Regions from separate parts of the Blautia sp. DFI.6.71 genome, predicted to be linked through region 1. Evidence: a T-box and tRNA genes for the amino acid it is inferred to sense, from the RefSeq annotation. Region 1 holds a T-box; the other holds one or more tRNA genes.
The links. The T-box of region 1 lies ahead of pheS (phenylalanine--tRNA ligase subunit alpha). A T-box ahead of a tRNA ligase gene usually reads a tRNA of that ligase, here a tRNA-Phe.

Region 1 (4,455 bases):
TTCCTGTCCATCCAGCGTTACAAATTTCTCATCATTCTCTGCACGACGTACAACGATTTCTTTTCCTGCAATCCTGTCCAGATCATATGCGTGCATTGGCTGACCAAATTCTTCCATTACATAGTTTGTAATATCTACCAGATTATTGATCGGACGGATTCCATTGGAAGCCAGACATCTCTGCATCCATTTCGGAGATGGTCCGATCTTAACATTCTTTACGACTCTTGCGCAGTAACGTGGACAAAGTTTCGGATCTTCTACCGTTACTTTTACATAGTCAGAAGCTTTTTCATCATTTCCCTTACACTCTACAACAGGAGGACAGAATTTCTCATTAAACGTAGCTGCCGCTTCTCTTGCAATTCCCAGTACGCCGTAGCAGTCAACACGATTGGATGTAATTTCATATTCAAAGACAACATCATCCAGGCCCAGTGCCTTGATCGCACTCTCGCCTACAACAGCGTCTTCAGGGAAAATATAGATTCCGTATTCCGGTGCTTCCGGATACATTTCTCTTGTGCTTCCCAGCTCTTCGATGGAACACATCATACCATAGGAATCGATTCCGCGAAGTTTTCCTTTTTTGATTTCAATTCCACCCGGTGTTTTCTTTCCGTCATGTCCACCGGCAACACGTCCGCCGTCAAGAACAACAGGAACCTTATCTCCCTCTTTTACATTAGGAGCGCCTGTAACAATCTGTACAGTCTCTGTTCCGATATTCACCTGGCAGATGATCAGTTTATCTGCATCCGGATGTTTCTCAATTTTTTCAATCTGACCGATCACGATCTTATCCAGATCTGCGTCCAGTTTTTCAAAGCCTTCCACTTTTGTTCCTGTCAGTGTCATGGCATCTGTATATTCCTGTGCTGTCACATCAAGATCCGGCACATACATTTTAATCCAAGATAATGAAGTATTCATTTTGTTAATCCTCTTTCTATATTATAGCTCAGACTTATAGCAGCTTTCCCGGACAGAAATTTCCTCTTGGCTGCATAGCTCTGTTGTTTCAGACAGTCATTTCATTAGAACTGTTTCAGGAAACGGATATCATTCTCATAGAGCAGTCTCATGTCATCAATCTCATATTTCAGAAGTGCAATACGTTCAAGACCTACGCCAAATGCGAATCCTGTGTATTCTTCCGGATCAATTCCGCACATGCTTAATACATTCGGATGAACCATACCGCAGCCAAGGATTTCAATCCAGCCGGAACCTTTACAGAAACGGCAGCCTTTACCACCACACTTGAAACAGGATACATCCACCTCTGCGCTTGGCTCTGTGAACGGGAAGTGATGTGGTCTGAACTTAGTTTTTGTCTCAGGTCCGAATAATTCCTGTGCAAACTCCTGCAAAGTTCCCTTAAGATCTGCAAAAGTGATGTTCTTGTCAATAACAAGACCTTCGATCTGATGGAAAGAAGGAGAATGTGTTGCATCTACTTCATCTGAACGGAATACACGACCAGGTGCGATCATACGGATCGGCAGCTTTCCTTTCTCCATAGTACGTGCCTGAACCGGTGAAGTCTGGGAACGAAGAAGGATAGAATCGTTGATAAAGAAAGTATCCTGTTCATCACGTGCCGGATGATTTTCCGGAATATTCAGTTTAGTAAAGTTGTAATCCGCATACTCTACCTCCGGTCCCTCTACTACTTCATAACCCATACCAATAAAGATACGCTCTACTTCTTCCAGGGCGATGGTGTTCGGGTGACGGTGACCGATTTTAGCTTTCTTTGCAGGTAAAGTCACATCAATCACTTCCTGTTTCATCTTCTCTTCACGTGCTGCTTCTTCCAGTTTCTGTTTAGATTCATCAAGAAGTGCTTCTATCTTGCTTCTTGTTTCGTTTACAAGCTGTCCAACCTTCGGGCGCTCTTCCGGTGCAACATCTTTCATACTCTTTAAAATTGCAGTCAATTCACCTTTTTTACCAAGGTATGCCACACGTACTTCGTTCAGTTTTTCCAGACCTTCGGATTCACTGATCCGTTTTCCGGCTGCTTCAGCCAGTTCCTGAAGTCTTTCTTTCATATCCATGTTCTCTTTCTCCTTTATGTCATAATGTCAGAGAAGAAAAATCGTTACTGAGAACAGAATGAACAGTAACGTAAAATCTGACTCTGACTTGATAGCCACAAATCGCTCCGTTGCAAAAGCAGTTCTCGCAATTCATGTTATAATAGCAGAATTGGCAAACAAAAAACTCCGTCCCACTAAAGGGACGGAGTAAAATATCCGCGGTACCACCCTGCTTCCTGCATTTTCTACAGGCTCTCGGTCTGCTTAACGCGCAGTAACGTCATTTCCTACTCAGTAAATACTGTCATTCAGAAACGCGGCTCCGGTGGGAAATTCAGGAAATATCTGAACCTGAGGCAGCTTCCAGCCGATGGCTTCCTCTCTCTGACGGAAAATAAATCCCTGTAAACACCTTCTAAGCTTTTCATGATTATCAACACTAGTAATCATGCCACAGACGTCAAAATCTGTCAAGTACCATTTACATTATTTATTTTTAAGATATTCATCGATACCTTTGGCACCAGCTTTACCTGCACCCATGGCAAGGATAACAGTAGCTGCACCTGTAACAGCATCACCGCCGGCATATACACCATCTTTAGATGTCTTACCTGTTTCTTCTTCAGCAATGATACATCTTCTCTTATTGACTTCAAGACCTTTTGTTGTAGAAGAGATAAGAGGGTTCGGGGAAGTACCAAGAGACATGATAACTGTATCTACATCCATGTCATATTCAGATCCCGGAATTTCAACCGGACGACGTCTTCCGGAAGCATCCGGCTCACCAAGTTCCATCTTGACAACCTTCATACCTTTTACATGACCGTTCTCATCTACAAGGATTTCCTTCGGGTTAGTAAGAAGATCAAAGATGATTCCCTCTTCTTTTGCGTGATGAACTTCCTCTGCTCGTGCAGGAAGCTCTGCTTCACTTCTTCTGTATACGATATGTACTTCAGCACCAAGTCTTAAAGCTGTTCTGGCAGCATCCATAGCAACATTACCACCGCCTACAACTGCTACTTTCTTTCCTGCTGCGATCGGTGTATCATAAGAATCATCAAAAGCTTTCATCAGGTTGCTTCTTGTAAGATATTCGTTGGCAGAGAATACACCGCTTGCATTCTCACCCGGGATACCCATGAACATTGGAAGTCCGGCACCTGATCCGATAAATACAGCTTCAAATCCTTCGTCCTCGATCAGCTGATCGATTGTTGTGGATTTACCGATAACAACATTAGTCTCGAATTTAACACCTAATTCTTTAACTTTTTCAATTTCTTTCTTAACAACTTTCTGTTTCGGAAGACGGAACTCCGGAATACCGTAAACAAGAACACCGCCAAGTTCATGAAGAGCTTCAAATACAGTTACATCATAACCAGCTTTTGCAAGATCACCTGCACAGGTAAGTCCGGAAGGACCGGAACCGATCACTGCAACTTTATGTCCGTTCTTAACTTCTGCTCCAACAGGTTTGATATCATGTTCCAGAGCATAGTCAGCAACAAATCTCTCCAGCTTACCGATAGAAACAGCTTCACCTTTGACTCCGCGGATACATTTACCCTCACACTGGGATTCCTGAGGACATACACGTCCACAGATAGCCGGAAGTGCGGAGGATAATCCGATCACTTTGTATGCTTCTTCGATCTTTCCCTCTTTAATCTCTTCAATAAATCCAGGAATATTAATGGATACAGGACAGCCTTCCACACATTTCGGTTTCTTACAGCCTAAGCATCTCTGTGCTTCTTCCATTGCTTCTTCCTGATTGTATCCAAGACAAACTTCTTCAAAGTTTGTTGCACGTACTTTTGGATTCTGTTCTCTTACAGGAACTTTCTTTAACATCTTTGCATCTGCCATTACTTGTCACCTCCACAATGTCCACATCCGCCATGATGGGTATCACCTTCCTGAAGTTTCAGTAATGCACGTCCCTCTTCAGTCTTATACATCTGGCTTCTCTTCATAGCCTGGTCGAAATCAACGAGATGTCCATCGAATTCCGGTCCGTCTACACATGCAAACTTAATCTCATCGCCAACCTGAAGGCGGCATGCGCCACACATACCTGTTCCGTCAACCATGATCGGGTTCATGCTGACAATTGTATGAATGCCAAGCTTCTTGGTAAGAAGACAGACAAATTTCATCATGATCATCGGTCCGATCGCTACGCAGACATCGTAATGTTTGCCTTCGTTTGTTACCAGATCCTCAAGAGTCTTGGTAACCATACCTGCACGGCCATAGGAACCGTCATCTGTAGTAACATAAAGATTGGAAACTTCTCCCAGTTCTTTCTCAAGGATAACCATATCCTTAGTTTTTGCACCAAGAATAACATCTGCTGTGATTCCATGTTCATGGAGCCATTTTACCTGTGGGTAAA
Region 2 (4,455 bases), on a different contig from region 1:
ATTGCTTTTTGCAACCTCCGCAGGGGACTTACTTAATTCGGTTAAATAAATTTCGCGCTTCAGCGACATAATAAATAAAAGCGAAGTGCTGTTCACTCATGAACCATGCATTTCGCTTTTATACATTATTTTGTATGATTTATTTATCCAACCAGAGGATATTTGTCTGTAAGTTCTTTGACGATTGCCTTTGCCTTTTCCTGGCTGCCTTCTTCTTTTAAGGTCATAGCAATTGCTTCTGCAATCTTGTCCATATCTTCCGGTTTCATGCCTCGTGAAGTAACTGCTGCTGTTCCGAGACGTACACCGCTTGTAACAAATGGAGACTGGGGATCATTTGGAATTGCATTCTTATTGCAGGTAATGTTTACGTCATCAAGAAGATTCTCCATTTGCTTGCCTGTAACGCCCAGACTTCTGAGGTCTACAAGCATCAGATGATTGTCTGTACCACCGGAAACGATATCAATTCCTCGTTTCTGAAGCCCTTTGCAAAGTGCCTGCGCATTCTCAACGATCATCTTTGCATAATCCTTAAATTCCGGCTGAAGCGCTTCTTTGAAACATACTGCCTTGGCAGCGATCACGTGCATCAGAGGACCACCCTGGATTCCCGGAAATACTGCTTTATTAAAGTTAAATTTCTTTGCATTCTCTGCGCTGCTTAAGATCAGGCCGCCTCTTGGTCCACGCAGAGTTTTGTGTGTGGTTGTAGTCACAACGTCTGCATAAGGAATCGGGCTTGGATGCTGTCCACCTGCTACCAGACCGGCGATATGCGCCATATCCACCATCAGATAAGCCCCAACTTCATCTGCAATCTCACGGAATTTCTTAAAATCAATAACTCTGGCATAGGCACTTGCACCTGCTACGATCAGCTTTGGTTTATTCTCAATTGCAATTCTTCTGACTTCTTCATAATCGATCACGCCGTCATCATTTACTCCATAATATACCGGCTTGAAGTAGGTTCCGGACATATTTGCAGCACTTCCATGTGTCAGATGTCCGCCGTGATCCAGATTCATACCCATTACAGTATCTCCCGGCTGCAGCATTGCAAAAAAGACTGCCATGTTTGCCTGTGCTCCGGAGTGCGGCTGTACATTTGCATATTCACATCCGAATAATTCTTTCGCACGTTCGATTGCAAGAGCTTCCACCTCATCCACGCAGGAACATCCGCCGTAAAATCTCTTCCCCGGATATCCTTCCGCATATTTATTAGTAAGAGGGCTTCCCATTGCTGCCATAACTGCTTTACTTACCCAGTTCTCTGAAGCGATCAGCTCAATATGGGAATTCTGGCGTGCAAGCTCCGCCTCGATCAGATCTGCGATATCCTTGTCTGTCTTTGCTACGTCGTCGATTGAATACATCTTCGTGCTCCTCCTTTGTTATACGCTCAGTAATTATTCCGATTATAACCAATTCTATCCATCATGTCAATCACCAAAAGACATTTGTCCGCGCATCAAAAATATTTTATAGAATAGATCAGCATACTTATCCGCAGTCATTTGGGGCAATAGAAAATTTTTCATAATTTTATTTTTTCGCAAAAATCGTAAAAATTGCTTGCATTCAAACAATCAATATGCTATTATAGGGCCTGTGATACACAACAGTTCACAGACCAAATGCCCAGATAGCTCAGTTGGTAGAGCAGAGGACTGAAAATCCTCGTGTCGCTGGTTCGATTCCGGCTCTGGGCATTTTTTATTTTTTATTATCTTTTTTCTTTTTTGCTCATGGCTGGTTAGAAAAAGCCTGAGCATTTTTTATTGTCTTTTTTATTGTCTTATCCTGTTTTTGGCGGTATAATTTTCTTACTGCTATTATGAAATATTGTATCAATATATCATATTAATACAATATTTTACCAGAGTATGTTTGAAAAATCATTCCTGCAAAGTAAGATGTACATCTTGCAGAAAACCTTTTCCAAACACACTCCGGGAGCAACTTACGCATAAAGAAAGGAATAAAACTCATGAGTGACTTAAAATTAGAGACTAAATGCCTCCATTCCGGTTACACTCCATCAAAGGGTGAACCTTGTGCACTCCCAATCTGTCAGAGTACAACATATAAATACGATACTACTGATGAGATGGGACAGCTTTTTGATCTGAAAGCAGAGGGTTATTTTTATACCCGTCTGCAGAACCCGACAAATGATGCTGTAGCAGCAAAAATTGCAGATTTAGAGGGCGGTGTTGCCGCAATTCTTACTTCTTCCGGACAGGCAGCCAACTTTTATGCGGTATTCAATATCTGCGAAGCTGGTGACCATGTTGTAGCAGCATCCACAATTTACGGAGGAACCTTTAATCTCCTGGCTGTTACCTTCAAGAAACTGGGGATTGACTGCACCTTCGTTGACACAGATGCAAGCCCTGAAGAAATCGCTGCTGCATTCCGTCCGAATACAAAGGTACTCTTCGCCGAAACCATCGCAAACCCGGCTCTGGTAATTCTGGATATTGAAAAATTCGCAAAGGTTGCTCACGAACATGAAGTTCCGCTTATTGTAGACAACACCTTCGCTACACCTGTAAACTGCCGTCCTTTTGAATGGGGAGCTGATATCGTTACCCATTCCACAACCAAATATATGGACGGACATGCTGTGCAGGTTGGCGGAGCTATCGTTGACAGCGGCAACTTTGACTGGGATGCCTGTGGACATAAATATCATGGTCTGACTGAACCGGACGAATCTTATCACGGTGTTATTTATACTAAACAGTTTGGAAAGAAGGCTTATATTACAAAGGCAACCTCTCAGCTGATGCGTGACCTTGGCTCCATCCCGTCTCCTACAAACTGTTTCCTGTTAAACCTTGGACTGGAAACTCTTCCTCTGCGTGTAGAACGCCACTGCTATAATGCACAAAGAATTGCAGAATTTCTGAATGCCCATGAGAAAGTATCTCACGTAAACTATGCCGGACTTCCTGATGACAAATACTATGCACTTGCTCAGAAATACATGAACGAAGGCAGAACCTGCGGTGTTATCTCCTTTGAACTGACAGGTGGTCGAGAAGCTGCAGTCCGCTTTATGGACAGCTTAAAGCTTGCCACCATCGCAACGCACGTAGCAGCATCCAAAACCATGATCCTGCATCCTGCAAGCCATACTCACCGCCAGATGAACGATGAACAGCTTGCAGAAGCCGGCGTATCACCGGGAATGATCCGTCTCTCCGTTGGTATTGAAAATGTTGAAGACATCATTGCTGACATCGAACAGGCATTAAAAAACGCATAAAAGATAATTTCAAAAAATCCGAAAGAACTTCTGAAATGATCACAGCTATAACAGATCATTTCCAGATTCTTCCGGATTTTTATTTTCAGGTCAAACGGATATTCGCAATCCGCTTTGCTACTTGATTCGGTTAAATTCTTTCTTATTTTCTACTTTAACAAATAAACATCTGTATAATATACCCCTTTGTCCTCCCCTTCCTGATGGGTAGCAACATAAATATCGATACAATTATGTTTAATCGCACCACCGCAATCCTCTGCAACATAAACCTGTCCATTGATCACAACCTTAGATCCATATGGAATCTGTGTAGGATCCACCGCAATCGTACGGTTTGTCGTAGCAGTCACCCCTGTAGAAGTAATACCATTTGCCCAAGGGCCACAACAAATACTGCAGGAACAATAATGAGTAATCTTAAAAGTTCCCAGCGGAATCAGTGACGCATCTGAAGACACAGCTACCGGAGTCCCCACCTGCACTCCATCTACAGCCTCCCCTTTTGAAGCAGTTACGCCATCCACAGCCTCTGCAAAAACACCTTTGCCTTCACTTTTATGAATTGTTCCTGCTTCTTCACCGTCTACTTTAGCGACCTTTGACTCCTCTGTTTTCTCCTCTGCTGCTGTATTCTCCAGAACACTGGTAGGAATATATCCAATGCCTCTTTTTCCATTCTCTTTTTTATAGTAAATCTGACTCCAGATGCCATTTACTGTAGCCAGGCGCTTCACTTCATCCTCCTGAATGACCTCACCTACTACCTGTCCATCCTTCTTTCCCGGATAATCCAGAATATCACTGTCCTTCAGTGCTGTAAAAGTTCCCTTTGCCTGAGCAACCTGATCACTGTCATTGATATGTTTTGTGGGCACATAGCCACTGATCTTTTCCGTACCCTTTTTGCTCTTTTTCTCATAAGTCACTTTACTCCAGCCATTATCACATACGGCCACTCTCTCTACACCGGTACCAAGATACACTCTTACAAGCTTCTTTCCGTTTTTCCCCGGCATAGAGCGTATATAAGTTGCCTTTGCAGAAACAGAAACCTTATCCGACTTGGCAACTGCCGTTACCTTCTCTCCACTTCCATCATCAATCTCAAATGTCTGCGGTATCTTATTATCCTCCTTATAAGCATTAATTGTCCCCTCATAATCCAGAATATC

Region 2: it has a tRNA-Phe gene. The T-box ahead of pheS (phenylalanine--tRNA ligase subunit alpha) is inferred to sense a tRNA for this amino acid. The anticodon was not compared.

Annotation. Positions count from the first base shown of each region.
Region 1 is NZ_JAJDMJ010000015.1:16,148-20,602, reverse strand. Features, by position in the region: gene pheT (phenylalanine--tRNA ligase subunit beta) at 1-933, opposite strand, end outside; gene pheS (phenylalanine--tRNA ligase subunit alpha) at 1,038-2,057, opposite strand; T-box leader at 2,241-2,472, opposite strand; gene gltA (NADPH-dependent glutamate synthase) at 2,532-3,926, opposite strand; gene LJE12_RS08415 (sulfide/dihydroorotate dehydrogenase-like FAD/NAD-binding protein) at 3,926-4,455, opposite strand, start outside.
Region 2 is NZ_JAJDMJ010000006.1:55,116-59,570, reverse strand. Features, by position in the region: gene glyA (serine hydroxymethyltransferase) at 144-1,382, opposite strand; tRNA gene LJE12_RS04735 (tRNA-Phe) at 1,646-1,718, shown strand; gene LJE12_RS04730 (O-acetylhomoserine aminocarboxypropyltransferase/cysteine synthase family protein) at 1,997-3,280, shown strand; gene LJE12_RS04725 (3D domain-containing protein) at 3,430-4,455, opposite strand, start outside.